DNA from 3 places in the Peribacillus sp. R9-11 genome. Region 1 is predicted to be linked to each of the others. Evidence: riboswitches for the same ligand, from Rfam matches in the RefSeq annotation. Region 1 holds a riboswitch; each other region holds the start of a gene.
What was found. Region 1 has a riboswitch for glycine ahead of gcvT (glycine cleavage system aminomethyltransferase GcvT). Riboswitches for the same ligand answer to the same signal wherever they lie in the genome.

Region 1 (11,086 bases):
TTCTTCAACTGTATTTTTCGTTGCAAAGTTATATATCATGACATCTTCTTCCTGGCCAAGTCGGTGAATCCGTCCAATTCTTTGTTCAAGTCTCATTGGATTCCATGGCAGGTCAAAATTAATCAAGTGGTGGCAAAATTGAAGGTTTATTCCTTCCCCACCGGCTTCGGTAGCAATTAAAACTTGAATCTGCTTTTGGAATAATTCTCTCATCCAGTCTTTTTTTCCACGCTTAAAGCCGCCGCGGAAGGGAACTGAGGAAATTCCATTCTGTTGTAAATACCATTGTAAATATAGCTGAGTGGCTCTGTATTCGGTAAAGATAATCACTTTGTCATCAATTTTCTTGATGAGTTCTAAAGCTTTTTCAGCCTTGGAGTTTTGTTCTGTTTCATTTACCTTCTCAAACAGCTCATCTAGCTTTGCTAAAAAGTCAGGGGAAGGCTGTTCATATTTGGCTTTCATGTTTTTCAATGTATAAAAAACGGCTTCTCTGCTGCTGCATGCTTCTCTTTGGAGGGTGAGTGCTGAAAAAGAACTTCCCTTCGATCCATCTGAAATAGGCTTAAATTTGGAAACAGCGTCGTACAAGGCTTGTTCAGTTGGAGAAAATTCAATGATGATTGTTTCCACCTGCCTTTTTGTCCATTCAATTCCAGTATCAGCCCGTCGGTTCCGAATCATAACAGTGTTGACGAGTTCCTTTAGGTGCTCATCCTCAATAACATTTCGGCCTTTGCCTTTATATTTCTCAGAAAAGAGTGTTGCATTTCCCAAGTGTCCCGGTTTCAATAACGAAACAAGATGGAAAATTTCTTCGACTTTATTTTGAATTGGCGTAGCTGTCAGCAATAAACAAAATTTCTTTTTCAGATTTTGGACAAATTCATAGTTCTTCGTTTTATTATTTTTAAGTTTATGAGCCTCATCAATAATGATAAAGTCATATTGCTGATTAAAAATGATATCTCGATGGGGAGCTCGTTTCGCTGTATCAATGGATGATATAACAACATCGCATGATTCCCACACATAGCTTTTTCTTTGAACAACAGCCGGAATATGAAACTTGGTATTCAATTCAAAAGCCCATTGACTTACAAGTGAAGCGGGGACAAGAATTAATACTTTTTTAACAAGACCACGGATCATATATTCTTTTAGAATCAAGCCAGCTTCGATTGTTTTCCCGAGACCTACTTCATCAGCTAAAATGGCTTTTCCATTCATCTTTTCAACTACCTGCTTTGCCGCTTCCAATTGGTGGGGAAGCGGGGTGAGCTGTGGAAGATGCTTGGGTGCCTGTAAACCTTCAAAATCAGGAATAATGAGGTTTTCTTCCATTTGAACAGCCAATTTATAAAGCTCCCAATTACCCCATGGACCGTCATTTTCCATCTTTTGTAGAAACTCGTCATTCCAATCAGAACTGAAGGATATATTAATTTTCATTGAAACTACTCCTTCTAAAATCATAATTTTCTTATTTAAGGTTGAAACCCGAACATTTTATATGTGAAGTAAGAAAAATATTTCTCTGTAAAAGATATTGCAGAGAAAAGTTTCTTAAGGTAGGATGTAAGTATATTTAGAAAATTCCAATTTCCCAAAACGCTTAAAAGATGAATGTAGTTCATGTTTTTCATAGTATGGGCAACCGCCTCTTACTTTATCCCAGATTAACAGACTAGAGATCATTCATTAAGTTCTGAAGTTTTAAGGAGAGTTGGTAGAGAAAGCATTTTGTAAATGCACAGAGGTTTTACTAACTATCAGTAGGATTAATTACTTTCCTAATTGGTGGAGACACATTTATATGCGGGTGAAGATAAGGGGAGAGACTACGAATGTAGCGCCGAAGGAGCAAACTTAGCAGTGAATCTCTCAGGCAAAAGAACTCTTATTGGACGCAACTCTGGAGAGCGCCGCTCGTTGCAGGACGGCCACCAAAGGGGAAAACCTATTATATAGGTAAACTTTCAGGTTTCAGGACAGAGAAAAAGCTCTTTAGGGCTTTCTCTGTCCTTTTTTGTGCCCTTTTTTCCACATTATGAATCAGGCTGAGAAGTATAAGAAGATCTGACAAAATGGAAAGAAGCTTTTAGAAAAGTGAGCAAAGTAAATCTAAAAAATCTAAGGGGGGTCATTTTTTGACCAATTTAAAAAGAACACCACTATTTGAGGTTTATCGTGAATACGGAGGAAAAACGATCGATTTTGGCGGCTGGGAACTTCCTGTCCAATTTTCGGGTATCAAGGACGAACATGAAGCAGTTCGTACAAAAGCTGGCTTATTTGATGTTTCCCATATGGGTGAGGTTGATGTGAAGGGCCCAGGGAGTCTTGCCTTTTTACAAAAAATGATGACCAATGATGTATCAAAGCTAAAACAGGGCGGAGCAATTTATACGGCTATGTGTTATGAAAACGGCGGTACTGTTGACGATCTTATCATTTATAAAAAGGCAGAAGACGACTATCTGCTCGTGGTCAATGCCGCCAATACAGAAAAAGATTTTAACTGGCTACAAGCTAATTGTTCAGAGGATGTCCAACTTTCGGATGTATCAAGCGATTATACACAGTTGGCACTGCAGGGACCTTTGGCAGAGAAAATATTACAAAAACTATCTAATGATACACTTTTGAGTGAAATTGGCTTTTTTAAATTCAAGGAAAATGTCCTGATAAATGGGCTTTCCACGATGGTTTCACGTACAGGATATACGGGTGAAGATGGTTTTGAAATATATAGCAACAGTGAAAATGGCCCGGCCCTTTGGAGAGCTATTCTAGATGCAGGAAAAGAAGAAGGGATACAGCCGATAGGTTTAGGGGCACGTGACACACTCCGCTTTGAAGCTAAACTTCCGCTTTATGGACAGGAGCTTTCACCGGATATTACCCCAATTGAAGCCGGGATTGGTTTTGCGGTTAAAGTGGATAAGGAAGCCGACTTTTTCGGGAAAGCCGTTCTTACTGAACAAAAGGAAAAAGGGGCACAACGTAAGCTTGTCGGAATTGAAATGATTGACCGCGGCATTCCTCGTCATGGCTATAAGGTATACAGTGGGGATAAAGTCATTGGTGAAGTTACGACTGGCACTCAATCACCAACATTGAAGAAAAATGTAGGATTGGTACTTATCGATAAAGACTTTTCGGTGATGAATTCTGAAGTCGAAGTGGAAATTCGTTCAAAACGATTGAAAGCTGTTATTATACAAACACCTTTTTATAAAAAACCACGTAAATAGAGAGGAATGGTCATTAAGATGAAACATCGTTACTTACCCATGACAGAGCAGGATAAACAACAAATGCTGGAGGTAATAGGGGTCCCTTCTGTTGAGAACCTTTTCAACGATATTCCTGAAAGTGTCCGCTTTCAAGGCGAATATGACATTAAACCAGCTAAATCAGAGCCAGCCTTAATGAAAGAATTATCAAAACTTGCTTCTAAGAATGCTGATCTTAAAAACTATGCTTCCTTTCTTGGTGCGGGCGTGTATGACCATTATTCACCGGTCATCGTTGATCATGTTCTTTCCCGCTCGGAGTTTTATACAGCCTACACCCCTTATCAGCCAGAAATTTCACAGGGGGAGCTTCAGGCCATTTTTGAATATCAAACGATGATTTGTGAAATGACAGGCATGGATGTAGCCAACTCCTCCATGTATGACGGAGGGACGGCATTAGCGGAAGCAGCGATGCTTGCATCCGGTCATACACGACGTAAGAAAATTCTAATTTCAGCGGCAGTACATCCTGAATCAAGAGAAGTCGTTAAGACGTATGCGAAAGGTCAGCGAGTGGAAGTCATTGAAATTCCATTTAAAGATGGTGTGACAGATCTAGCTGCCTTAAAGGAATTGGCGAAAGACGATATTGCGGGAGTCATTGTGCAATATCCAAACTTCTTTGGACGTATTGAACCGTTGAAAGAAATGGAAGAAATCATTCATGATGTGAAATCCATGTTTATCGTTTCGAGTAACCCGCTTGCACTAGGTGCATTGACCCCTCCAGGTGCCCTTGGTGCTGATATCGTAACAGGCGATGCTCAGCCATTCGGTATTCCAGCAGCTTTTGGCGGACCGCATTGCGGATACTTTGCGGTCACGAACAAACTTGTTCGTAAAGTGCCAGGCCGTCTCGTCGGGCAAACAGTGGATGAAGATGGTAAACGGGGATTTGTGCTGACGCTTCAAGCTCGTGAGCAACACATTCGTCGTGACAAGGCCACATCCAATATTTGTTCCAATCAGGCGTTAAATGCTTTGGCAGCTTCTGTTGCGATGACCGCACTTGGGAAAAAGGGTGTCAAAGAAATGGCAGTGAATAATATTCAAAAAGCCTATTATGCGAAAAAAGCTATAAAGGAAAAAGGAATAGAAGTGGTGTTTGAGGGACCATCGTTTAATGAATTTGTCATTAAACTGCCGGCATCTTACCAAGAAATTAATCAAAGTCTTTTTGAAAAAGAAATTATCGGCGGCTTCGACTTAGGGACTGTTTATCCACAGCTGAAAGACCATATGCTTGTGGCTGTAACAGAACTTAGAACAAAAGAAGAAATTGATGCACTTGCGCAGGAATTGGGGGATCAACATGAATAATCAAGATCAATCACTCATTTTTGAAATCAGTACGTCCGGTCGAATAGGGTACAGTCTACCGGAAATGGATGTTGAAGAAATTTCACTTGAAGAGATTTTTCCTGCCGAATACATCCGTCAAGAAGAGGCTGAGCTTCCAGAAGTATCGGAATTAGATATCATGCGTCATTATACAGCTCTTTCCAAACGGAATCACGGGGTGGATTCGGGCTTTTATCCACTCGGTTCTTGTACGATGAAGTATAACCCGAAGATAAATGAAAATGTGGCGCGTTTTAACGGTTTCGCCCATATCCATCCATATCAAGATCCGGCGACTGTACAGGGAGCCTTGGAACTATTATTTGACTTGCAAGAACATTTAACAGAAATCACAGGGATGGATCAAGTGACCTTACAGCCAGCAGCAGGTGCACATGGTGAATGGACAGGATTAATGATGATTCGTGCCTTCCATGAAGCAAACGGCGATACAGCACGGACGAAAGTGATAGTTCCTGATTCGGCACACGGTACGAATCCAGCTTCCGCCACTGTTGCGGGGCTCGAAACGATTACGGTAAAATCAGATGAAAATGGCTTAGTTGACCTTGAAGATTTAAAGCGCGTGGTAGGTTCGGATACAGCGGCTTTAATGCTGACGAATCCCAATACATTAGGATTGTTTGAAGAGAATATTTTGGAAATGGCAAAACTTGTCCACGATGCTGGTGGGAAGCTTTATTATGACGGAGCCAATCTTAATGCAGTCCTATCTAAAGCCCGTCCAGGTGATATGGGCTTTGATGTGGTCCATTTAAATCTCCATAAAACATTTACAGGTCCACATGGTGGCGGTGGCCCGGGATCTGGTCCTGTCGGAGTAAAATCGGATTTGATTCCCTACTTGCCTAAACCACTCGTGGTCAAACGAGATGAGCAATTTATGCTGGATTATGATCGCCCGCAATCCATCGGAAGAGTTAAACCTTATTACGGAAACTTCGGAATAAATGTGAGGGCTTATACGTACATTCGTTCTATGGGTCCTGATGGTCTTAGGGCTGTCACGGAGAATGCGGTCATCAATGCGAATTATATGATGCGTAGGTTGGAACCATATTTTGATTTACCATATAATCGCCATTGTAAGCATGAGTTTGTGCTTAGTGGCCGCCGGCAAAAGAAGTTGGGCGTCCGAACACTCGATATTGCCAAAAGATTACTAGACTTCGGCTATCATCCACCTACTATTTACTTCCCGTTGAACGTGGAAGAAGGAATGATGATAGAACCGACTGAAACGGAGTCAAAGGAAACTCTCGACGCGTTCATTGATGCGATGATTCAGATAGCTAAGGAAGCGGAAGAAACTCCGGAGATCGTACAGGAAGCGCCACATACAACAGTTATTAAAAGGCTGGATGAAACGCTTGCTGCAAGAAAACCAGTCCTCCGTTATCAAGCTTAATAGCCTAAATAAAAATCCCCGCCATCTGAGCGGGGATTTTTATTCATTATATGTATAGAGAATGACCAGCTGGAAATGAATATACAATAAGACATAATAAGCTTTAAGACGGCATTTCATTTCAATTTTTAGTATGATAGCTTTTTAATTAAAAAGAGCCCATGCGGAGATGGGTTCTTATTTCTTTGCTTTAATTTTACCGGTCCACATTTTGAAACCGCCTTTTAGGTGAAACAGTTCTTTGTAGCCTTTTTTGTATAGCATGGCTGCAGCTCTTCCGCTGATGATTTCGCTTTGAGCGTACAAGTATACAGGCTTGTCCGGCCTAATTTCGACCAGGCGTGTTTTCATTTGAGTCATAGGGATGTTTCTTGCGCCTAAGATATGACCATTATCAAATTCATTTGGTTCCCGCACATCGATTAGTTGTACTTTTCTGTAGTTAGCAATAAATTCATCCTGTGTTAACGTTTTAACGATTTTACGCTGGCGGTACCAATTAAAAAGTGAATACGCAATAACCACTCCTATGATGATGAGCAGTGTATATAATAATTCCAAACATAAAAACTCCCTTCTACCTAACGAATACAGACAATCTTTATTATATAATTGCTTTAACTAATAATCAAAAAATATTTTCGTAAAATTCTTTATCGACTTAATGGTACTTTCTTTTTTAGAGTGTTAAAGTCTGTTAAACTACTAAATGTGAGTTTTTTTATGACGGAATTACTGACTTACTTTTAAACAGTCTACATGAAATGAGGGGTAAGGATGACAAAAGAAAAATGGGGATTTATAGATTCTGGATATTGTTCACCGGCTTTTAATATGGCGATGGACGAAGCTCTTTTAAACTGGCAGAGTAAAGGGGAAATACCACCGATTATCCGCTTTTACGGTTGGGACCCAGCTACATTGTCGATTGGTTATTTTCAAAAGGCAGAATCTGAAATTGATATAGAAGAAGTTAAAAGGCAGGGCCTCGGTTTTGTTCGCAGACCAACAGGAGGACGTGCTGTACTGCACGAACATGAATTGACTTATAGCGTAATTGTCCCAGAATCCTATCCGGGAATGCCTACTACTGTTACTGAGGCATATCGAGTTATTTCTGAAGGAATATTAATGGGGTTCAGGAATCTTGGATTGGATGCTTATTTTGCTGTACCTCGAACCGATCAGGAGAAAGCGGCTTTAAAAGCACCCAAGTCTTCCGTCTGTTTTGATGCGCCAAGCTGGTATGAATTGGTCGTTGAGGGCCGTAAGGTAGCTGGCAGTGCACAAACAAGGCAAAAGGGCGTCATCCTTCAACACGGGGCCATTTTACTTGAACTTGATGATGAAAAGCTCTTTAGCGTGTTTAAATTCTCAAATGACAGGGTTAAAGAGAGAATGCAAAAAAACTTAAAAAACAAAGCCGTGGCCATAAATGACATTGCCGGAAGAAAGATTACCATCCCAGAAGCAAAAGATGCTTTTGAAAAAGGTTTTGCCGATGGACTTTCGATCGAATTAGAGCCATACGTCCTCACTGAACAGCAATTGCTGGAAGTGAAAGCCATTGCAGAAAGCAAATATGAAAGCGATGAATGGAATTTTTTGAGATAGAAGAAGCAGGATAATTAGAACAGATAATAAAAATGTTTTTTCAGATTTTTGCAAACAAATAAGCTTTTCCTTGCAACGATAAGCACTAACAAGGACAGGGAAAAAGCAAGGTTCAAATTAATTGAAATCTGATGAAAAATTATTATAAATCGACATTTTCCTCCCTTTTACTAACTATATTAATTGATTTATCGTTTGACAAAATTAAAAGTTAATCAACACAAACACAATATATAGTAGTCGAAATATTTATTACGACACTATATATTGATTTTTGAGTTTCGCTATGATAAATTTAGGGTAACTTGTTAAGCGAAACGGACATGTAAGACTACATATAAATTTTTGCAGCAAGAACGGATCTTGAAACATATAAAGGAGAGGGAATTATGTCGGTTGTAATAAAAGAAGCTTTAAAGGTTGATCTAGAAAGGTTGAATAAGGATATTTCTTTATTTCCCCAGGTCCATCCTGTAACAGCTGATATGAAAATGACGCATAAAGGCGTGTCCCGTCTAGTTATGCTTGACCGCTATTCTTTTAAGGATACTGAAAAAATTACGCTCTCGACTGGCGATTTTGTAGTATTGACGATTAAGGAAGATCCGAAATTCCCTGCACGGGGTCTTGGTTACATCGTTGAAATAGATTGGGAAACGAAAAAAGCTAAGGTATTAGTGGATGATGAATTTCGCGGAGCATTAGATAACCCGGAAGAAGTGGCAACGGGGATTGTAAATCGACCGCTTGATATCATTGAAAAGCCGCTTGAAATATACTATGAACAAATTGCAAAACGTAATGCAACGGGATTGGCTTCAGTGGAAAAGACTGAGGAAAAAAGAACGGAATGGTTCAATAAGTTCTATGAAGAATTAAAGAACCTTAATTTTGTCCCAGCAGGACGTGTATTATATGGAGCCGGTTCTAACACGGATGTTACTTATTTTAATTGCTATGTAATGCCATTTGTTCCGGATTCACGCGAAGGAATTTCCGAACATAGAAAGCAAGTCATGGAAATCATGAGCCGCGGAGGCGGTGTAGGTACGAACGGATCGACACTTCGTCCAAGAAATACATTGGCAAAAGGGGTAAATGGAAAATCCTCCGGTTCAGTTTCATGGCTTGATGATATTGCGAAATTGACCCATCTTGTTGAACAGGGCGGAAGCAGACGCGGTGCACAAATGATTATGCTTGCGGATTGGCATCCAGATATTGCTGAGTTCATTATTTCGAAAATGCAAAATCCACGGATTCTTCGCTACTTAGTGGAAAACACAAAAGATGAAACCATCAAAAAGTACGCTACAGATAAATTAAAATTCACTCCGCATACCGAACAGGAAACGGCTATGTACCAAGGTATCATCAACTATAAAGAGATTCCGGGTTTAGGCGGATTTAACGAGAAAATCATTAGAGAGGCCGAGGAAAAGGTTCGTACAGGCGGAACGTACAGTGTCCATAATGCCGATTTTCTAACAGGCGCCAATATCTCGATTTGCTTGACTAAGGAATTTATGGAAGCTGCCGAACAAGATGGCGAATATGAATTGCGTTTCCCGGATGTTGAAAGCTATAATGCTGAAGAAATGGCGATTTATAATGAAGAATGGCACAATGTCGGTGATGTACGTGAGTGGGAAAAAATGGGCCGCAAAGTCCGTGTTTACCGTAAAATCCGAGCTAAAGAGCTTTGGAACTTAATTAATATTTGTGCTACTTATTCTGCAGAGCCGGGTATTTTCTTTATTGATAATGCTAACGAGATGACAAATGCAAAAGCATACGGACAACAAGTTGTAGCAACGAACCCATGTGGTGAACAGCCACTGGCTCCATACTCTGTGTGTAACCTAGCAGCTGTAAATTTAGCAGAAATGGCTGATAAAGATAACAAAACAGTTAACTTTGAGAAACTTAAGCAGACCGTAGAAGTGGGTGTGCGTATGCAGGATAACGTCATTGACGCGACCCCTTACTTCTTAGATGAAAACAAGAAACAAGCACTCGGCGAGAGACGGGTTGGTCTTGGTGTTATGGGTCTGCATGATTTGTTAATCTATTGTGAAACGGAGTACGGATCTGAAGAAGGGAATATCCTGGTAGACAAGGTGTTTGAAACGATTGCAACTACAGCTTACAGGACTTCAGTAGACCTTGCTAAAGAAAAGGGCAGTTTCCCGTTCCTAATCGGGTCAACTGATGAAGAAACGAATGAGCTTAGAACGCGTTTCACTCAAACCGGGTTTATGGAAAAAATGCCAGAAGATATCAGAGAAAGTGTTGCTGCACATGGCATCCGTAATTCTCATTTATTGACAGTTGCTCCTACAGGCAGTACAGGTACGATGGTTGGGGTATCAACTGGTCTTGAACCATATTTCTCTTTCACCTATTTCCGTAGCGGTCGTCTTGGTAAATTCATTGAGGTTAAGGCTGACATCGTACAGGAATACTTGGATCGTCATCCAAAAGCGGATCCAGAAAAGCTTCCGAAATGGTTCATTTCTGCAATGGAATTGGCTCCTGAAGCACATGCTGACGTTCAATGCATTATTCAACGCTGGATTGACAGTTCGATTAGTAAAACGGTTAACGCTCCTAAAGGATATACCGTTGAACAAGTAGAAAAAGTATATGAACGTCTATACAAAGGCGGAGCAAAAGGCGGTACGGTATATGTAGATGGAAGCCGTGACAGTCAGGTTCTTACGCTTAAAGCGGAAGAAAATCAAATGGATGAGCAACTTGAAATGGATGAATTAACAGATGTGGAAGAAAAGAAAAAAGTCGTATTGGTTGATACGATAAATGAACTGCGTTCGACGAATGTTACGATTGGGTCGGAAGTAGGTAACACCTGTCCTGTTTGCCGTAAAGGTGAAGTTCAGGAAATGGGCGGATGTAATACATGCACGAATTGTGGCGCACAATTAAAATGCGGCCTATAAGCTTGATTTAAGAAAGTCGTTAAGGTATAGCTGAAAAGCTGATCTTAACGGCTTTTTTTTGCAAATCTAAGAGTGTATTCAATATTTTGAAATTTTAAATGTTACCTTTTATTGGTCTGTAAACTATTAATTGTTATTCATTTTCGTGAAAGCTTTTCTTTATATATGGTTAAACTACAATGTATTAACTATGATGGGGTGTATGAATGGAAAATCAGAAATGCGATAATACGAAGGTAAGTGCTTGGTGTATTGTAAGCATGGCTTCGATTCCGCTCGTCATGACACTAGGAAATTCTATGCTTATTCCGGTGTTGCCGGTTTTTGAAGAAAAAGTGAACATAACATCCTTTCAGTCGAGTATGATAATCACCAGTTATTCAATCGCTTCCATTTTTCTAATTCCAGTAGCAGGTTACTTGTCTGATCGCATTGGAAGG
Region 2 (11,086 bases), 2.5 Mb from region 1:
TGAAGTGGGTGATGGTGGTAACGGGTATCATCGGCGTACTTATTCTGCTTTTACCGCACTTTACGATTCTATTGCTTTCACTTGTACCGGATGGAACCTGGACGTTTCAAACGTATCCAACAGTATTTAATGTGGAAAATTACCGGCTTTTGTTTGAAGACCCTAATATTTTTAAACCGTTACGAAATAGTTTACTAATGGCTGTTATTGCCACACTAGCAAATTTGGTGTTTGGGGTCATAGCGTCCTATGTTCTTGTCAAACGGAAATTCATTGGGAAAAGCTTTATTGATATTCTAGTCATGATTCCATGGGCCTTGCCTGCAACGGTTATTGGGATGAACTTGATATTTGCATTTAATGAACCTAGCGTTTTTTCTTTCGGTCAGATATTAGTAGGAACATTTTGGATTCTGCCCCTTGCCTATTTCGTTAGACATATTCCGCTTGTTGTCCGCTCAACTAACGCCGTTCTAGAGCAGCTTGATGACTCGATTGAGGAAGCAGCAAGAAACTTGGGGGCAAAGTGGTTTTATACCTTCAGAAAGGTCATTTTACCGATTATTATGCCTGGCGTTTTATCAGGGACATTATTAGCCTTTATCGAGTCTGTAGGAGAATTCCCAACCTCAGTCCTATTGTATACGATTTCTAACAGACCTATATCTATTGAAATTATGAATCAGCTTCGGATGTTCAATATGGGGCAGGCAGCTGCTTATGGGATGATTCAAATCACGCTGATTGTTATTGTTCTTTTTATTTCGAATAAGTTTTTTGGAATCAAAGCAGAAAAAGCCTTATAAATCGGGGGTAAAAAGATGAGTAAGCTGGATGAATTTATCAAAAATGAAGGTAGTGTTTTTCCAGGAAAAACATATGTAGAAGAGCTTCTAATGCCAGTTTTTAATGATCAAAGAGATTACTTATTTCATGTGATGTTCGATATTCATCGAGCACATGTGATCATGCTTTCAGAACAAAAGATTATTAAAGAAGAAGAAGCAAAAATTATGCTGGATGGGATTCGGAAAGTGGCTCAAACAGATCTCACCCTCCTGACCTATCAACCTCAATTCGAAGACTTATTTTTCATGATGGAGGCAAAGATTGGCGAAGAAATCGGTCATGAGCTTGCAGGAAAGATTCATATCGGTCGCAGTCGTAATGATATGGGAGTTGCAATGTATCGGCTTGTTTTGAGGGGCCATCTTCTTCAATTAATTGGCTATGCAGACCAATTGAGTGAGTCATTCTTGGTGCAAGCTGAAAAGCATATAGAAACCTATATTACGGGTTACACGCATACTCAGCCAGCTCAGCCGACTACATTGGGCCACTACTTTCTAGCCATTTATGATGTTCTTCAAAGAGATATTGGACGGTTATGGGCAGCCTATGAAACGGTGAACCTATCCCCTCTGGGAGCGGCCGCATTAACCACAACTGGTTTTCCAATCAGCCGGAATCGTACCGCTGAATTGCTTGGCTTTGAGGCGGTTGTTGAAAATTCCTATGACTCGATTGGCGGGGCCGATTATTTATTAGAAACTGCAACTGCAATTATGACGTGCATGGTCAATACTGGAAGATGGATTCAAGATTTTTTGCAGCATGTGACAAGGGAGTTTGGTACATTTTATGTGGCAGATCCTTATGTTCAAGTAAGCAGTATCATGCCGCAAAAAAGAAATCCAGTATCAATTGAACATTCCCGATCAATTGCCAGCAGTGCGTATGGTGATGCGCTTGCTGCAATGAATATGATCCACAATACTCCATTTGGTGATATCGTCGATACGGAAGATGATTTACAGCCGCATTTATATCGAGCATTTTCGAATGCAGGCCGTGTCATGAAACTAATGTATGCAGTCATATCAACCTTGAAAGTAAATGAAGAACATACAAAAAAAATGGCCGCAAAATCTAGTATCACGGTTACTGAATTAGCAGATACTCTATCAAGAGATTACGAGATATCATTTAGGAAAGCTCATTCCATAGCTAGTCATATTGCAAAACGGTCGATAAGTGAAGGGAAAGAGTTATATGACTGGGACACACAAGACATTAACAAGATTATTAATGAATTCGTTTCAGTGAATATAGGAGAAGACGAATGGAAAAAAATCATCTCTCCCGAATATTTTGTGGAGATTAGAAGCATTCAAGGTGGGCCTAGCCCGAAAGAAGTTTCGAGGATGATTGTGAATAGAAAACAAAAACTAGAACAACAGGTGCAGGAATATAAGGAAATTGTTAAGGATTTGAATGATAGAAGGAAAGCTTTAGTAGAATATTGAGGTTGCAGCTTTGGAAAGTCCCGTAAGCAGAACAAGTGGAAAAGTCAGCATAATGATTAAAGACCCGGGAGGAAGTTGCCTGGGTTTTTTTAGGTTCATTCCATTTTATTTAAATGTCATCTAACTATTTACAGGGCTAGGGATCTGATAAATAATGCTGTTGATAATTGAATATGTAGAACAAATGTTCTAAAATAAAAGAAAAGAACGAGAGTGAGGTGTATCGAATGGCTTTGTAAGAGAATAAAGTAAAATGACTAGAAAGCTTTAAAATGGAGGATTAGAACAGATGGATGAGAAAAATCGAGACATATTAGAAGCTGATCTCAGCGGTCAAAATTCCTGGGCTTCCTCTGAAACAATTCATAGTGACCTTCTTGCAACTAAGGAACTTGTCTTTAGTCCATGCAGGTTTGAGTTCTCAAAACCACTAATAGAAGCACAAAACGCTGAATATGGAGCCTATATATTCAAGTTGAATACCCTTTCCATTAGATTTCGTGTGGCTAAAATCACACCTACAAAGGTTGGACAATTTGTGACTTTGTGGGAGAGAATTGGGGATGGAGCGATTCAACCATATGACATATCAGATCCAGCTGATTTGTTTGTTATTAGTACTCGCAAAGGTAATAACTTTGGTCAGTTTGTATTTCCAAAAGCTGTTTTATGTGATCAGAATATAATATCTAATAAAGGTAAAGGTGGTAAACGAGCAATACGCGTTTACCCACCTTGGGACAAGCCTACTAGCCGTCAGGCACAAAAGACTCAGATATGGCAGCTGAAATATTTCATAGAGATACCTATAAATAAACCAATAGACTGTGCTCGTGTTCAGATGCTCTACAGTCCAGATCAGGCAAGTCAATTAGAAATATAATTATGATCTCTATGAATTTAGAAATATGGTACAAAAGAGTTGTTAGCATTTGATGAATTATTATCAGTATCGTTAAACATAGGCATGAATAAAAGAATCTTTTTATCATTTCCCGCCAGAAGACTCCCTCTTCAAGCGTGTGAAGGGCGAGAGCCCTACGATAAAGGGGAGATGAATGGCCGGTTGGCATAAGCCAAAGTAATCTTTTGACAAACATACGTTCGATGATTAATAATAACTATAAGGGGGTGAAACCAATGGTCGTAAACAAAGCTTATAAATTTCGAATCTATCCAACTAAAGAACAACTAGTTCTAATCAATAAAACGATCGGCTGCTCCCGTTTTGTCTATAACTTCTTTTTAGGCAAACAAAAGGAGAAAGATGCCTACTGGTATATCTGTGAAGAAATGAAGCAGAACGGCCAATTACCCTCTAATGAATGGAAAGGTTCTTTTCTGAATAAATACGCAACAATCAAAGAACTTCCAGCTTTAAAGAAAGAGTATTCTTTCCTGAAAGAAGTAGACAGTATTGCCTTACAGAAATCGGTGGAAAATTTAGCAGATTCCTATAGTCGATATTATAAAAAGCAAAACAAGTCACCACGCTTCAAATCGAAAAAGAATCCTATCCAGTCCTACACGACTAAACATACGAATGGAAATATCGGAATAATTGGAAACAAAATCAAATTACCAAAACTCGGTCTAGTTCGTTTTGCTAAAAGCCGCGAAGTCGAAGGGCGAATCATCAATGCCACAATCAGGCGGAACCCTTCGGGTAAATATTTCATTTCCGTTTTAGCGGAAACCAATGTACAAGTACTTCCTAAAACGAATCGTTCGTGCGGTGTAGATGTTGGTTTGAAGAATTTTGCTATTCTTTCAGATGGTACGATCTATCAAAACCCAAAATTCTTCCGGACGGTCGAAAAGAAATTGGCCAAAGCACAACGGATTCTTTCAAGGCGACAAGAAATAGCCTTGAATCAAAATAAACCATTGGCTGAAGCAAAAAACTATCAAAAACAAAAACGAAAAGTGGCTATTCTACACGAAAAAATTTCAAATGCCCGAATGGATTACTTACATAAAGTTTCTACCGAAATCATCAAAAACCACGATGTTATTGGAATGGAAGACTTGCAAGTGTCGAGTATGATGAAAAATCACAAACTAGCTAAAGCTATTAGTGAAGTATCTTGGTACCAATTCAAAAAAATGTTGGAATACAAAGCAAAATGGTATGCTAAACAAATCGTGACCGTATCTAAAACGTTTGCTTCTAGCCAATTGTGTTCTAGCTGCGGTTACCAAAATAAAGACGTTAAACATCTGAATCTTCGTGAATGGGATTGTCCTTTTTGTTCTACTCACCACGATCGAGATATTAACGCAGGACTCAATCTAATGAATGAAGCCATAAGGCTTCTAACCGTAGGAACTACGGGAGTAGCCTAATTAAAAATTGGCCGATAGGCTAATGTTCTTAGGAATCCCCCACTTCAATCAGACCGTAAGGTCGATAAGTGGTGGGTAGTTCAACGTATACTTACACGAATTCCTGGAGTTTTATTTTTCAGGGATTTTGATTTCTTGAATCTGAAAGAAGTGTACAGCTGACTGACCCGTAAATTACATCTTGTACCTTTCATCAGTATGATCTTTTGAAAAACATTTTATCTGCTGATTGCCAAGGCTCTTGCTGTCTTTCATTACTCATGTATTAAGAGAAAAATCAATGGAATTTTTCGTGCGAATTTTTTTGTTTTAGAGGGAGAAAAAGAAGTGTGTATCCTTTATGGGGTATGGGATACATAACATGATAAAGGCTCAGTCTTTTGACTGAGCCTTTCGATTATATAATTTACGGTGCACTTTTAATCCCCAAAAACCACAGTCAAAGAAGTACTTCATATATCTTTAAGAGATTTAGATTATTTTGCGGGATCTAACTGAACCGAGAGCTTTCTAAAAGCGAGACTTACAGTAATCATAACAAAGAAATTGACCGCCAAGGCAATGATTCCAACATTCAAATCTTTCGCTGCCTGTGGTAAGGATGGAAACATGGTACCTATGGTTGAATGACTAAGCGTAATGTAGGTTACGATGGCCAATCCGCAGATGATCCCGGCGATTGCTCCAAATTTGTTGATAGGATTAGTTTTTTTCAGGCTAAAGAGAAGAGACGGAAATAATTGTGTGATAAGACTGTATCCCATGAGAATTAATGCTGACATCGTTTCGCCGCCGTTTAAGGTAAAGTAGACTGCTATTAATGCAATAACAGGAACGAGGAACTTTGCTAATCTTACAACGTTCCGATCGGGTACTGTAGGTGCAAATTCCTTATAGACGTTTTTCGCGAGCAGTGTAGCCACACTCATTAAAAGCATGGATCCTGGTACTAATGCGGTCAGCATTCCAGCTCCGCCGATTATGCCTATAAACCATGGATCAAAGGTCTCGATAGAAAGGCGCAGCAATGAGAGGTCTGCATCTGCCCCAACGAGTCCAGGCACTTTCAATATAGCAGTAAATCCTACAAAAAAGACAAATAACAACATGAGCGTATATAACGGACTGATTATAGCATTTTTACGAAATACTTTCCCGCTACGCGCCGAATAGACAGCGCTGAAAACTTGGGGCCACATGTAAAAACCAAATACAAGCAATATTACCGTGGAGATAAACCATGAAACACTAAGCCCCTGTTCAGGAAGCTTTAGAAAACCAGGCTTGGCTGCATTTACGGCCTCAAACATCGGTTGAAAACCACCAAAGTAATGAATAGGAAGATAAATTCCTAAGAATCCTATAATCACGATCATCATGATATCTTTAATGACTGCTGTCCAAACTGAGCCGTGTATTCCAGAAATCATAACATAAATGGTAAGGCTGATTGCTCCCATCCAGACCGCGGTAGACATTGAAATTGCTCCATAAGATGCTTCTGAAACAATAATCCCTAATCCTTTAAGTTGCACGACAATCACTGGAATCATAGATACCACACCGACAAGTGCTGCCAGAATTCCTAAGCTTGGGCTCTTATACTTGCTTACAAAGAAATCAGATTGAGACATTAGACTATTTTCTTTGGCATATTTCCATATTTCCGGAAGAAGCCAATATGACAATACATAAGACAAAGTAATGTAAATAAGGACGTATAAAGCGGGTGCACCCTTACCATAAGCCCAGCCGCTGCCGCCAAGGAAGGAAAACGTCGTATAAATTTCTCCAGCCATCAATAGAAAGACGAATATAGCACCAAAACCACGGCCTCCAACCGTCCATTGTTCCAAATTCATGTCTTTTCCTTTTGAAGATCGAATACCTAAAAAGATTGATAAAAGTAAAAATCCTAAAATAATTAAGAGGGAAATATTCATTCCTGGTCACCTTCCCGATTTCTGGGGTCCAACTTATACATGATGCCCAAAATAACGGATGTAAGGACCACCCACATAGCCATCCAAAACATATTAAAAGGCATCCCTAATACATAAGGTTCTATTCTGTTAACAAACGGAAGAAATCCTAATATGCCTATAAAAGGAACTAGAGTAAGTATATATATAATCTTCATTAATCAAACCCCTCCATTCTAAGTGAAAAGTCATTCATATCGACTTACAGTACCTTACACTATTTTAATATAAAATTTACTGTGGCTGCAGTATATATTTTAGTAGCACTTCTCTGTGTTAGCAAAATAAATTGAAAAAAAGGAAGGGAGTGTCCCTTCCTTTTAATTCCTGCGACCATGAAAAATAGCTACTTTTTTTTCTGATAGTTATAGAGTACGAGTAGAAGAATGAACCAGATTGGCGTCATTAACAGTGAAAGTCGTGTAGCTTCAGCGAATAGCATAACGATTAGGATGAACAGAAATAATCCTAAAATAACGTAATTGATAAAGGGTGTAAAAGGAGCTTTGAATGTAGAATGGGCTCTCAAGTCCGGACGTTTTTTCGTATATTTGATATGTGAAATCAAGATGATGCTCCAAACCCAAATAAAACAGATGGCACTGATTGTAGTTACTATTGTAAAGGCCTGTTCAGGTATCATTTTGCTTAGCAATGCCCCTAGGGAGACGACGATTGCCGATGTAACCAAGGCATTACTTGGAACAGCATGTTTATTTAATTTTGCTAATTTTGCAGGAGCATCGTTATTATTGCTTAATGTATAAAGCATACGGCTTGTTGAAAATAAACCGCTGTTGCCGGCAGATGCAGCGGATGTCAGGACAACAAAATTGATAATCCCTGCAGCGATTGGAATGCCGATTAGTGTAAAGACTTCTACGAATGGACTGCTTGATGCATCCAGCCGTGTCCAAGGATTGACGCATAGAATGACGAGTATGGCACCTACATAGAAAAGTAAAATTCGGACCGGGATTTTATTGATGGCTGATGGTATATTTTTTTTCGGGTTAGCTGTTTCTGCTGCAGAAACACCAATTAATTCGACCCCTACAAAGGAGAAGACAACCAATTGTAAAGATAGCAGGAAGCCGGATACGCCGTTCGGAAACATGCCTCCGTGGCTCCAAAGGTTGGTGAGTGAAACGGTGCCAGTATTGGTTTTGAAGCCAATGACTAACAGGATGATGCCTACAATAATTAAGGCAACAATCGTGATGACTTTAATGAGCGCGAACCAGAATTCAAGTTCTCCAAACAATTTAACCGTCAATAGATTCAATCCTAACAGAATGACCAGGCATGCAAGAGCTGGTATCCATTGAGGGATATTGAACCAATATTGCATATAGACACCAACCGCGATGATATCGGCCATGGCTGTCATGATCCAACAGAACCAATAGGTCCATCCGGTCACGAATCCAGCCCACGGCCCGATATATTCGGTAGCGAATTCGGTGAATGACGTATAACCGGCGTTGGATAAAAGTAATTCCCCTAAAGCCCTCATAACAAAAAATAAGGCAATCCCTATAATAAGATAGGAAAAGATAATGGAGGGGCCTGCCAATTGGATGGCTTTACCGGATCCAAGAAATAAACCGGTACCAATTGTTCCTCCTATTGCAATTAATTGTACATGGCGATTTTTTAAATCTCTTTTCAATTCCTGTTTAGCCAATTTGAGCATCTCCCGTTGTTTATGATCTTAGTCGTGTGGAGCGTGATTCCACATTCCGTGTAGCTCGTTGTTTTCACCTCGCTTATGATATTGAATGGCAATATCTTGGATTTTGGACAATAAAAAAAGAGATTGGATACTACCAATCTCGTCAGGTTTAAGAATAACAATTCATCATTCGTTACTCTTCTGTCCTTTTGCCTGAGATTGTGAATCCTTCGGCGCTGTACTATGTACAGTCTCTCCAGAAGCTGCTCCTGCTATAGTGTGATCCATAGCATTCAACGCTTGCTAGTATGCGGTTGTAATAAATGTCCGTTTGTAGAAGAATTGAATCTTCCTTCGGTCATTTGTCATTATACTTAAATAACGTCAATATAATATTGGAATTCTATCATTGTTTATTCTATAGGTCAATATGGAAATTGGAAAGTTAGCGGTAATGTAGTTGCTGTATATCAACATTCTATAAAAGTAGTGATTGGAAAAGCCATAGTGACTGGAGCTGTTAGTTAACGGGTCCACTTTAAAATCAATACAAAAAACAACAACAAATTTTGTGGATATCGTTCCTCAGAAAAGTAGACTTCGTTTAAGCCTTAATTTTCCTTTTGGTGATATATATGAACCAAAAGGAAGCTGTAAGGGATGTTACAAACCCCTCGTGTCATTATTGGTATTTCACAATATTGTAGCTTTTCTAGGTGGTTTTTTTCTAAACAATTCATACCATAAAACTGGCATTTTAATCGCGATCGTTTTCCGAATAGTGTGATAATATTTAGGTAAAAAGGTGAAGGGAATTAGAGATGCTATGGCGATAAAGACAGTATCAATTGTTGGATTAGGAGCACTGGGCATTTTATATGGACATCATTTATCAAAGGAAATGCCGAAGAAGAATGTGAGGATTATTGCGGATACAGCTAGAATAAAGAGATATGTCCAGGATGGGGTTTATTGCAATGGTGAGCTTTGTGACTTTCATTATGTAACGCCTGAAGAAATATGCGAGCCTGCAGATTTGATGATTTTTACTGTTAAATTTAGTGGATTGGAAGATGCTATTGAAGCGGTGAAGAATCAAATTGGAAAACAGACGATTATTATTTCTGCTTTGAATGGGATCACAAGTGAAGCGATTATTGGTGAGGCGTATGGAAAGGATAAAGTCTTATATTGTGTTGCGCAAGGTATGGATGCTGTTAAAGAAGAAAATAAGTTGACATACGACCATATGGGCATACTCTGCCTTGGTGAACGGGAACCTGGATTGGTTTCAGAAAAGGTTCAGCAGGTGGCAGATTTTTTTGAAAAAATGAAGGTCCCATATGAGATAGATACGGATATGTATAAGCGGCAATGGGGGAAATTTATGCTGAATGTTGGTGTTAATCAAACTGTTGCTGTCTATAAAAGTAATTATGGTGAAATTCAACGAAAGGGTCATGCAAGAGAAATGATGATTTCTGCCATGAGAGAGGTTATCGTTCTGTCAGAGAAAGAAGGAATTCATTTAACGGAAAGAGATCTGGATTATTGGTTAAGTGTATTGGATACATTAAGCCCAGAAGGAAAGCCATCCATGGCTCAAGATATCGAAGCTCGACGTTACAGTGAGGTTGAGTTATTTGCAGGTACGGTATTAAAATTAGGTGAGAAATACGGAGTGCCTACACTTGTAAACAAAGAGTTATATGAACGAATTGAATTTCTCGAAAGTCAATATAATTTCAACTAAAGTTTGACTTTTTTCTATGATAACTCCCTCACCTTGCTCTAGAACAAGGCCATTTGAACTGAGCTCAGTCTTTAAAGACTGGGTTTCCTTTGGTTGTGTTAAATTCCCTACTTTATCTTATTAGGGTCATGTTATTTTATTGATTTCTTAAAATACTAATATATCTAATATCACTTTTAGTGATTGAATTTTTTTATACTGGTTAGTGTTTCCTCTAGAAATACATTTGTTTTTTTACAGGATATTTATTATTATAAGATAAGATTATAAATTATGCGATATGAAAAAGAATTGGAACTTTTTAAATCTAATCTAAGTATGGAAAATGAATCAACAGTTGTTTTGATCTAAATTGAGAGTTAATTAGGGGCTAGAAAAAAACTTTAATAACCTTGTACGAAGTATAGTCGCTAATATTACATCTGGAGGAATTAATCATGTCAAACAAAGAATTAAAGAGAGGGCTAGAGGCACGTCATATTCAGATGATCGCTTTGGGCGGTACCATTGGTGTTGGGTTATTTATGGGATCAGCAAGTACGATTAAATGGACTGGACCATCTGTAATGCTAGCTTATGCTATCGCTGGTCTTTTTATATTTTTCATCATGCGTTCTATGGGAGAAATGCTTTATTTAGAGCCTACTACGGGTTCGTTTGCAACATTTGCGAGTAACTATATTCATCCTTTAGCAGGTTATATGACTGCATGGAGTAATTGGTTTCAGTGGGTAATCGTCGGAATGTCCGAGATAATTGCCGTTGGAATGTATATGAAGTATTGGTTCCCAGATTTACCCGCATGGATACCAGGTGTGATTGCCATGGTTATCCTAGGGGCTGCAAACCTCATTTCTGTAAAATCTTTCGGGGAATTTGAATTTTGGTTTGCGCTTATTAAAATTATAACGATTGTACTGATGATTATTGCTGGACTAGGTCTTATCTTTTTCGGGTTTGGAAATGGCGGTGATGCAATTGGATTATCAAATCTTTGGGCAAATGGCGGCTTCTTCACCGGGGG
Region 3 (11,086 bases), 840 kb from region 1:
GATCTTTTGAACGGGAACTTGAATTTCAAAGGTAATCTCGTTTGGTTTATCTGTGATCGTAATATCAACATGCATAATTTGCAGCGCATCGCCGGTAATTTGATAACCACCTTCATCAAGATAATCAAATATTTTACTCAAGCTTTCGCTTCGGTTCCATAGTAATTCTCCGTTATATCGGATACACGCAAATAACCCAGCCGGAACGATCCGTTGGTACTGTTTTGGTATTTTTTCTTTACTTTTTGCCACAACGAAAATGACTGATGGTTCTTCAAAACGTTTAGTTCTAAGATCCGCTTCCTGGATGAGAATGCCTAGTCTGTTACTGGCCAGAATCGGTGTCTTCTCAGCAAGCATATTTTCTAGCCTTATAACACCATAACAGAGTTCCAAATTATTATTGATTTTTTCATTCAATGTAATTAACTTCCTGCGTCCTAATTCACGAAACATAACCGTTTGAAGTTCCGTTTCTCTTGCTACGTGATCCAAATATACAATTTTTTCCTGGATATTTTCCTCCAAGTCAGTTAATTCGTTCAGCTTTGAAACAAGATCTGCGTGCTTTGCTTTAAGAATGTCCAAAGACTTACTAAAATTGCGTTCATTGAAATAATCCTTTATTTCGTCCGTACTCATTCCAAGTTGTCGTAATTCTTTGATGGTTCCTAAAACCTCGTACTGGAAAATAGAATAGTAGCGGTATCCCGAATGTGAATCGATATATTGCGGCTTGAATAAGTTAATCCGATCATAATGGCGCAAAGTCTCCGTAGTCATCCCTCGTAACTTTGCCATCTCACCAATTGTTAATTTTTCTTTCAGTATAATCGCCCCCTTAAAAAAAATAATACAGGTGTTGACCTTTGTGTTACAACAACCTTTATAATCAAAATACACAATAATTTAAATCTTCTGAGTATTCTTTATAAATGTGAGGGAGCTGATTATGAAACGGAAGAAACTTGCTAGAACACTTACTTTGTCACAGGTTGTTTTTTTAGGGATTGCTTGGAATAACCCCATGGTATTTTTTAATACCTATGGAATAGCTACCGTAACCTCACATGGTGTAATTACGGGTGCGTACATTATTGCATTTCTAGCGATACTGTTTACAGCGCTCAGCTACGGAAAGATGGCAAAAGCATATCCTATCTCAGGTTCAGCTTATACATTTACTCAAAAGTCTATTAATTCTGAAGTTGGGTTTCTTGTAGGTTGGACAATTATGCTTGATTATATTATAACACCTATGGTGACGTGTTTGATGTCCACTGTCTTTTTAAGTGCAGTGTTTCCAGGGATTCCACATTATGTGTGGATTATTCTTTTAACTACTATCATAGTTGTACCAAGCATACTAGGGGTAAAGACATCAGCACCCGCAAGTAAAATTTTCGTTATTGCTCAAATCATTTTCGTTTGTTTTTTCTGGATATTAACCGTCAAAAATTTATTAGATGGAGTTGGGACAGGAACTCTTTTCTCGAGTAAACCATTATTCAATTCAGAGGTTCCCTTGTCAGTAATCTTAGCAGGCTCTTCAATTCTTTGTTTTAGTTTCCTTGGTTTTGACTCACTTACTACCTTGTCAGAGGAAACAATCAATCCTGAAAAAACCATCCCAAGAGCTATTATCATAATGTTGCTATTAATAGGGGTTTTGTATATTGGCTCTTCCTACTTAGCACAATTGGTCTATCCGGGTTTTTCATTTGAAAACACTGATTCAGCAGCCATGGAAATCGCTATACTTGTTGGAGGAAACGTATTTAAATCATTATTTATTACTGCGGTAATTATTGGTAACTTTTCTTCAGGAGTTGCTTCAATTACAAGCGCATCACGTGTGTTATATGCAATGGGCCGGGATTCAGTATTGCCTGAAAATCTATTTGGTTATATTCATCCCAAATTTAAAACACCGTCACACGGAATTATCGTGATAGGAATAATTTCTTTACTAGGCGTCGTGTTAACTCTGGAGCAAGTCATCAAGTTTATCAATTTTGGAGGGCTCATTGCTTTTACATCTGTTAATCTATCTGTCATCGCCCATTATTTTATAAAAAATCAGAAACGATCTTTTAACGATTGCATAAGGTATTTATTTTTACCGTTCATTGGCGCAGTATTTACTATGTGGTTATGGTCACATTTAGAAATAGAGGCATTGATTCTTGGAGGCATTTGGGTGATATGTGGCTTAGCATATCTTCTTTATATGACAAATTTTTTCCGCAAGCCTCTTCCTGAGTTTCATTTTGATGAGGAGATCATTCCTCAAGAGGTAGAAGATATGAATGAAAAAATTCTTTCCCAAAAGGTAGAAGACTTTTAATCCGTTTTTTACACTGAAGTAAGTATATGTAACTAAAGGAGGTGTGAATATTTTGAAAATAAGGAAAAATGAAAGCGTTACCTATTTTTAAAGCGGGATTGTTAAAGTAAGAATAACGAACAGGAGGTTTTTTCAAATTGTTGAAGCTGAAAAAGTTTATAAACGGTGAGTGGATGGATTCTTTGAGTAAACAAACGAGTAATGTTGTTAACCCCGCAAACGGCAAGATCATTGCGGAGGCTCCCAACGGAAATGCAGAAGATGCCAGGATGGCCATTGATGCGGCACGAACCGCATTTGATTCCGGGATTTGGTCGGACTTACCGGCTTCGGAACGGGCTTCCTATTTATTTAAAATAGCAGAGAAAATTGAAGAACATGCTTCTGAGCTTAGCCAACTTGAAACAGCCAATACCGGAAAACCTCTAAAAGAGGCAGAGTTTGACATTGCGGATGCAGCGGATTGTTTTCGTTATTATGCCGGCTTAGTCACTAAACCGGACGGCCAAACGTATCCTGTTTCCGGTCCTGTACAGGCCATGGTTGTTCGAGAGCCGGTAGGGGTATGTGGACTGATCGCTCCGTGGAATTTCCCTTTACTGACTGGAGCTTGGAAAATAGCCCCTGCCCTTGCTGCAGGAAATACGATTGTATTTAAAACATCCGAGGTCACTCCGATTACGACTACTAAATTATTTGAGATTATCGAAGAGGTTGGCATACCAGATGGCGTTGCAAATCTAGTTATGGGTGGTGGTGCAACAGTAGGAAATGAACTAGCGGAAAGCGATAAAGTTGATATGGTTTCGTTCACTGGCAGTACATCGACAGGCAGAAGCATCATGAAAGCAGCAGCTGGAAATATTAAAAACATTGCACTCGAATTAGGCGGCAAGTCACCTAACATCGTTTTTGCCGACGCAGACTTTGAGACGGCCGTGGATTATGCTTTATATGGAATTTTTGTAAACGCCGGCCAAATTTGTAATGCAGGATCGCGTTTGCTGCTGGAAGAGAGCATTCACGACAAGTTTATCGATAGACTGATAGAGAAAGCGAAAAAAATCCGGGTCGGCCCTGGTAATCAACCGTCTACACAAATGGGTGCCCTTGTCAGTGAAGCGCATATGAATAAGGTACTCCAATATATTCAACTTGGCATAGAAGAAGGGGCGACATTAGCCTGCGGCGGCAAGCGTATCACAAGCAATGGACTTGAAATGGGCTATTTTGTTGAGCCGACGATATTTGTTGATACCAAACCGGACATGAGAATTGTTCAGGAAGAAATATTCGGGCCAGTACTTACCGTGCAAAAATTTAAAGATGAAGCGGAAGCCATCCAACTTGCCAATGATACTCCATACGGCCTCGCAGCAGGTGTATTTTCACAAGACGGCGCGAAGGCTTTAAGAGTGACTAAGAAAATAAGAGCAGGAATTACGTGGATTAATGCTTATAATCTAGCCTACAATGAAGCACCGTGGGGAGGCTACAAACAGAGCGGAATTGGCCGTGGATTAGGAACTTTTGGTTTAGATGAGTTTAGTGAGGTAAAACAAATTAACATTAATTTAGAAGTGGAGCCAACCAAGTGGTTTGATCATTAAAAATGGATAAGTAGATATAAAAGAGTAAAAGAGTAAAAGAGTAAAAGAGTAAAAGAGAGTGAGTCACTGTACTATTACACTGTTTGAAAAATTGAAAGGGGACATTAATGATGATCTGGGATTTTAATTTCAATCTTCCTACTTCTATAGAGTTTGGGAACGGAAAAGTTAAAAATATTGGGAAAAGAGCAAAAGAGCTAGGAGGAAAAAAGGCACTTCTAATTACCGATAAAGGACTGGCGCAAACTGGAATTTTACAAAAGGTTACCGATTCGTTAGACCAAGAAGGTGTCAATTATATTGTTTTTGATGAAATTACTCCTAATCCAAAAGATGTAGATTGCCATAGAGCCTATCAACAATTTAAAGACGAGGAAATAGATCTTTTGATAGGTCTTGGCGGCGGAAGTTCGATGGATACAGCAAAAGCAATTGGTACACTTTTAACCCATGGAGGAGAGCTTAGAGATCGTTACGGTTTTAATTTACTAGAGAGAGAAATCACTCCACTTATTTGTATTCCTACTACTTCAGGTACTGGAAGTGAGGTTACAACAGGTTCTGTCATTACAGATACAGTTACAAAACAGAAAGAGGCTATACTTGACATTAGACTGGCTCCCAAACTAGCAATTTTGGATCCTGAATTAACTCTAACTCTGCCTAAATCTATTACTGCTGCTACCGGAATGGATGCACTTACACACGCTATAGAGGCTTATACCAGCAATATTGCTGAACCGATTTCAAATGCTCTCAGTCTTTATGCAATTGAATTAATTGCTAAGTACCTTCCGTTAGCTGTAGAAAATGGGAACAACTTAGAAGCAAGGAAAAATATGCTTGTAGCCAGTTTAATTGCAGGTATGGCATTTAATCACGCGGATCTTGGTGCTGTACATGCTATGGCTGAACCACTTGGAGGTCTTTATGATACTCCACATGGGGTAGCGAATTCCATCTTTCTTCCACATGTGTTTGAATTTAATATTCCTTCAAACCCTGAAAAGCATTCAATTGTAGCTGAAAAGCTTGGAGCAAATAAAGAAGGTAAAACAATAGAGGAAACTGCCTATGAAGGTGTTGTATTGTTAAAAGAGCTTGCACGTAAAATTGGCATTCCTGATTTCCGAGATTTAAATAATATCAATCCTGAAGATTTCCCATTCCTTGCTGAAGGAGCATCCGTTCATTTGTGTACACAGACTAATTCACGAAAAGTGACACCTGCAGATTATTTGGAATTATTTCAAAAGACTTATGAGGCGAAAAACACAACATTAATTTAAAAATTTAACTAGATTAATGTTGATCTAGAATTTTTGAATCGGCGGTCGGCTTAATGGGAGTTTTAATTGGGCGGCCGCCATGGTTTACAGAAAACATGCGTATGCCCACTTGCTGCGGGTACATAATTAGCTATTTATGGATATGAGATTGCTATAAAGTAAGAATAACGAACTGGAGGTTTTTCTAATTGCATAAGTTGAAAATGTTTATAAACGGTGAGTGGATGGATTCTTTAAGTAAACAGAAGAAAAATATTGTAAATCCGGCAAACGGCAAGATCATTGCAGAGGCTCCTAACGGAAATGCAGAAGATGCCCGGATGGCCATTGATGCGGCACGAACCGCATTTGATTCCGGGATTTGGTCGGACTTACCGGCTTCGGAACGGGCTTCCTATTTATTTAAAATAGCAGAGAAAATTGAAGAACATGTATCTGAGCTTAGCCAACTTGAAACAGCCAATACCGGAAAACCTCTTAAAGAGTCAGAGTTTGACATTGCTGACGCAGCGGATTGTTTTCGTTATTATGCCGGCTTAGTCACTAAACCTGACGGCCAAACGTATCCTGTTTCTGGTCCTGTACAGGCTATGGTTGTTTGAGAGCCGGTAGGGGTATGTGGACTGATCGCTCCGTGGAATTTCCCTTTACTGACGGGAGCTTGGAAAATAGCCCCTGCCCTTGCTGCAGGAAATACGGTCGTGTTTAAACCAGCCGGGATAACTCCGGTTACCACCACTAATTTGTTCGAGATTATCAAAGAAGTTGGCATACCAGATGGTGTTGCAAACCTAGTTATGGGTGGTGGGGGAACAGTAGGAAATGAACTAGCGGAAAGCGATAAAGTTGATATGGTTTCGTTTACTGGCAGCACGTCAACAGGAAGAAACGTCATGCAAAAAGCAGCTGGAAATATTAAAAACATTGCACTCGAATTAGGCGGCAAGTCACCTAACATCGTTTTTGCCGACGCAGACTTTGATACGGCCGTGGATTATGCTTTATATGGAATTTTTGTCAACGCCGGCCAAGTTTGTAATGCAGGATCGCGTTTGCTGCTTGAAGAGAGCATTCACGACAAGTTTATCGATAGACTGATAGAGAAAGCGAAAAAGATCCGGGTCGGCCCTGGTGATCAACCATCTACAGAAATGGGTGCCCTTGTCAGTGAAGCACATATGAATGAGGTACTCCAATATATTCAACATGGCATAGAAGAAGGGGCTACATTAGCCTGCGGCGGCAAGCGTATCACAAGCAATGGACTTGAAAAGGGCTATTTTGTTGAGCCGACAATATTTGTTGATACCAAACCGGACATGAGAATTGTTCAGGAAGAAATATTTGGGCCAGTACTGACTGTACAAAAGTTTAAAGATGAAGCGGAAGCCATCCAGCTTGCCAATGATACTCCATACGGCCTCGCAGCAGGTGTATTTTCCCAAGACGGTGCGAAGGCATTAAGAGTGATTAAGAAAATAAGAGCCGGAATTACATGGATTAATGCCTACAATCTAGCCTACAATGAAGCACCGTGGGGAGGCTACAAGCAGAGCGGGATTGGTCGGGGGTTAGGAACTTATGGTTTAGATGAGTTTAGTGAGGTAAAACAAATCAATATTAATTTAGAAGTGGAGCCAACCAAGTGGTTTGATCATTAAAAATGGAGAAGTAGAGATAAAAGAGAGTGAGTAATGCTTACATCAAAGAAATTTTTGACTAATAATAGAGGATGCACTTTTTTGAATTCACCAATATTTTAAAAATTGACTACACAATTCCGTTTTGCCTAGTTTTATAGGTTGGCATAAAGCTTGCATATATATTAACGAGAACGTAATACAAGTGGGAGGCAAAGTACATGTCGAATAATGAAAAACAACATCTTAATTTACCTTTTACCGGAATCTGTACTTTCGGGAAATATCCCGTATGTCCGGATCTAGACCAGCTAGATGCAGATGTAGCTGTCATTGGAGTTCCAAATGATATGGGAACACAATGGAAGTCAGGCGCAAGAATGGGTCCAAGAGGAATTCGTGAAGGCTCTACATTATATAGTTTCGGGTTAGATGGAGCCTATGATATTGAAAATGATATCATGTATCTTGGCCCGAAATGGAAAGTTGTTGATTGCGGCGATGTAGACATAGTACATGGGGATATGATGCAATCCCATGATAATACGGAAGAAGCCATTCGAAAAATCGTTTCAAAAGGTGCAATGCCGGTTGTTTTAGGTGGAGATCATTCCATTACAATTCCAGTAGGAAAGGGCTTGGGTGAACTCGGGCCATTTCATGTGATCCAGATTGATGCGCATTTAGACTGGGCAGATCACCGTTCAGGAATGCGGGTTGGACATGGAAGCTGCATCCGCCGCTTATCTGAAATGAATCATGTTCAAAAGATTTTCCAATTGGGCATTCGTGGAATCAGCAGCAGTAAAAAAGAAGATGTCGATGCTGCCAGAGAATACGGAAGTGTCATCTTGTCTCCCCGCCAAATGAGAAAGATGGGATTTGAACAGGTTTTGGAACTTATTCCAGCAGGTGAAAAATATTATATTACCATGGACATTGATGGCCTCGACCCATCGATCGCCCCTGCGACAGGCACACCTTCTCCTGGAGGCCTGCTTTATGATGAAGTCAACGAATTACTCCATGGAATTGCAAAAAGAGGAGAAGTAATCGGTTTTGATATGGTAGAAGTTGCTACTCCTTACGATCATACGGGAATAACTGGACAAGTGGCAGCGCGCCTCTCATTAGACTTGCTTAGTTATGTTTTAAAAGAAAAAGAGAGAAACCAGGATGCAATCAGCGATCATCAAGAGCAGAACTTCATAAAGAAGCATTAGTCTGTTAAATTTGAAAGCGTTTGCTGATATAAAGTGATTTTCCTCCGTTTTATCTTTTCTTAGTTTCCTGAATATGTATAAAAATAGAGGCGAAATCATAAAAAACACTTATGTAAATAATTATCTATTTAGAATATTTAGAGTATTTCAAAAAACGTATAGCTGTTGACGATTGTGGGAGAGTGCAATGTAGACAGCCACCGAAGGAGCAAGTTCCAAAAAAAAACCTTGGAACAAATCTCTCAGGTATAAGAACCACAATGGGACGCAACTCTGGAGAGCGCGTTTATAAAACGCCACCAAAGAGGAAGACTCTTTTTAGCATAGAGTTAAACTCTCAGTTAAAAGGACAGAGAAGGGAATGTTGCCAACGTTATCACTTTAAATGTTTTTGTTCTGGTTTGAATTGTACACCAAAACAAGGGAAGTTAAGTGACTAAAACTATTAAGCACATTAAAGATAACTTCGGTATTGAATTGGAGGTTTTTCTTTATGATTTCCAATAATAATGATTACGTAAACAGAGGATGCTTTTATCTAGAAAGCATCCTCTGTAGTGTATATTTGAAAGGTATAAGTAGTTTGTAAAAGTACACTATTATGAACGGTGTTTATCGACTGTAAAAAGCAATCTACTCCTATTCAATTCACAATTCACTTGGGGTACTAGGGGCATATAATTTATGAACTGTCAGAAACCTCTTCTCTATATTTAAAATTCTGAAAATAAAGTTTTTTCAGATATTAATTGAAATTTCCATTAGAACCATTTATTATACAACTGTTAATGCAATTTTATATCAGCGGATGATAATTGTGGGAGAGACTAAACGCATTGTTTAGCACCGAAGGGGCAATTCCCAAAAAAATTGGGTATCAATCTCTCAGGTAAAAGGACCACAATAGGACGCGTCTCTGGAGAGAGCCATGAGCCACCAAAGGAGTTAAACTCTCAGGTAAAAGGACAGAGGAATGATAGGAGAACACCTATCTTTCCTCTGCCCTTTTTATGCTGGGGAAAGATAGAACAAACGAAAAAAGGAGGATTGTGCTATGAAATTTATTAAAGAATGAGTCTTTCTTTTCAATTTTCCTGACTACAACTTTTACCTTAGAGAGTATCTGCAATTGGTTGAACGCAATACCTTTATCTTTTCAAAAGCTTGGTAGATTATTTCGAGGTTTGCACCAGAACCAGAATATTTATCAGCAACATATTGAGTGTATTATTATATTAAAATTGTAAGCGTTTTCTTTGTTGGATTGAATAATAATATGTCAAAATTTTATCGGAATATTATTATTCAATTATCTGGAAATTAGGGAGTGGGAAATCATATGCAGGAACAAAAGTTGGAGAGAGGCCTAAAAAACAGACATGTACAACTCATCGCTATTGGTGGGGCAATCGGAACGGGATTATTTCTTGGGGCAGGAAAATCTATTCATTTAGCAGGACCATCAATTTTATTTGCTTACTTGATAACAGGCGTCATTTGTTTTTTAATCATGCGCGCTCTTGGAGAACTACTCTTATCTAATTTGAACTATCATTCTTTTGTTGACTTTGTAAGAGACTATTTAGGTAATATGGCAGCATTTGTTACTGGCTGGACCTACTGGTTTTGCTGGATTTCAATTGCAATGGCCGACTTAACAGCAGTTGGTCTTTATACCCAGTATTGGTTTCCCTCCGTACCACAGTGGATGCCAGGTTTAATTGCGCTTGTCATTTTGCTATTTATGAATCTAGCAACCGTAAAACTTTTTGGCGAAATGGAATTCTGGTTCGCATTAATTAAAGTTATCGCTATTCTAGCACTAATTGTTATCGGTATTTTCATGATTATTAAAGGCTTTTCCACAGATTCAGGCGCAGCCAGTTTCACGAATCTATGGAGCCACGAAGGTATGTTCCCAAATGGAATAAATGGATTTATCCTCTCATTCCAGATGGTAGTGTTTGCGTTTGTTGGTATTGAACTTGTAGGACTTACAGCAGGTGAAACAGAAGATCCAGAGAAAGTTATCCCAAAAGCAATCAATAATATTCCTATTCGGATTATAATTTTCTACATTGGCGCACTTATTGTCATTATGAGTGTTTATCCGTGGAACGCAATCATCCCATCGGAAAGCCCATTCGTCCAAGTATTCGTGGCTGTTGGTATCGCTGCAGCTGCTGGTATCGTCAATTTTGTCGTCCTAACATCGGCTGCTTCGGCATGTAACAGCGCAATCTTCAGTACAAGCCGGATGATATACTCACTTGCCAAAGATAAAAATGCACCTGTGCCATTTGCAAAACTTAATGCCCGTAAAGTACCTTCCAATGCATTGGCCTTTTCAACTGTCGTCATTCTAACTTCCGTTGTGTTGAACTATTTAATGCCAGAAGGAGTATTTACGTTAATTACAAGTATTTCTACAGTATGTTTCATCTTTATTTGGGGAATTACTGTCATCAGTCATTTGAAATACCGCAAAACAAGGCCAGATCTAGCGAAAATGAACAAATTTAAATTACCACTTTATCCAGTTTCTAATTACTTGATCCTTACTTTCCTAGCGTTCGTACTTGTTGTGCTTGCACTTTCGGAAGATACTCGTGTTGCCTTGTTCGTAACCCCTGTTTGGTTTATTTCGCTGATTGCGATTTATAAGATGCAGAAAACGAAGGCAAATCATGCTGATCAGTCGAATCAGGGAGAGGTAGCGGAAAATTAAGAGGCAACGGACAAAAGTCAGTGACCTACTATTAACTTTACCAAAATAGTCAACTTGCAAAAAAACGATGATAAAAGCAGCCGTGAGTAATCTGGACGACCATAATGTGACATTCATAAAGTAAGAATTTTCAAAAAAATAATGTTAACGCTTACAAGAAAATCTTGACATTCTTATTTCCACCAATTATTCTAAATATAATAAAAATTCAATATGAGCGAATGACGGTTGTGGGAGAGTGCAATGCGA

Region 2: linked by a shared signal. The riboswitch ahead of RE409_RS03035 (amino acid permease) and the one ahead of gcvT (glycine cleavage system aminomethyltransferase GcvT) in region 1 are both predicted to bind glycine.
Region 3: linked by a shared signal. The riboswitch ahead of RE409_RS14735 (amino acid permease) and the one ahead of gcvT (glycine cleavage system aminomethyltransferase GcvT) in region 1 are both predicted to bind glycine.

What each region holds. Positions count from the first base shown of each region.
Region 1 covers NZ_CP133763.1:3,866,590-3,877,675, reverse strand. The annotation lists gene RE409_RS18785 (DEAD/DEAH box helicase) at 1-1,452, opposite strand, end outside; glycine riboswitch at 1,823-1,910, shown strand; gene gcvT (glycine cleavage system aminomethyltransferase GcvT) at 2,151-3,257, shown strand; gene gcvPA (aminomethyl-transferring glycine dehydrogenase subunit GcvPA) at 3,276-4,622, shown strand; gene gcvPB (aminomethyl-transferring glycine dehydrogenase subunit GcvPB) at 4,615-6,072, shown strand; gene RE409_RS18765 (rhodanese-like domain-containing protein) at 6,250-6,633, opposite strand; gene RE409_RS18760 (lipoate--protein ligase family protein) at 6,850-7,686, shown strand; gene RE409_RS18755 (vitamin B12-dependent ribonucleotide reductase) at 8,076-10,646, shown strand; gene RE409_RS18750 (MFS transporter) at 10,853-11,086, shown strand, end outside.
Region 2 covers NZ_CP133763.1:630,192-641,277, forward strand. The annotation lists gene RE409_RS03005 (ABC transporter permease) at 1-806, shown strand, start outside; gene argH (argininosuccinate lyase) at 822-2,306, shown strand; gene RE409_RS03015 (MepB family protein) at 2,596-3,189, shown strand; gene tnpB (IS200/IS605 family element RNA-guided endonuclease TnpB) at 3,447-4,652, shown strand; gene RE409_RS03025 (sodium:solute symporter family protein) at 5,129-6,595, opposite strand; gene RE409_RS03030 (DUF3311 domain-containing protein) at 6,592-6,792, opposite strand; gene RE409_RS03035 (amino acid permease) at 6,981-8,321, opposite strand; glycine riboswitch at 8,501-8,579, opposite strand; gene RE409_RS03040 (ketopantoate reductase family protein) at 9,136-10,062, shown strand; gene RE409_RS03045 (amino acid permease) at 10,500-11,086, shown strand, end outside.
Region 3 covers NZ_CP133763.1:3,030,711-3,041,796, reverse strand. The annotation lists gene RE409_RS14765 (MerR family transcriptional regulator) at 1-801, opposite strand, end outside; gene RE409_RS14760 (APC family permease) at 953-2,347, shown strand; gene RE409_RS14755 (aldehyde dehydrogenase family protein) at 2,485-3,957, shown strand; gene RE409_RS14750 (iron-containing alcohol dehydrogenase) at 4,065-5,246, shown strand; partial or broken gene RE409_RS14745 (aldehyde dehydrogenase family protein) at 5,435-6,907, shown strand; gene speB (agmatinase) at 7,108-8,109, shown strand; glycine riboswitch at 8,275-8,377, shown strand; glycine riboswitch at 8,918-9,020, shown strand; gene RE409_RS14735 (amino acid permease) at 9,449-10,837, shown strand.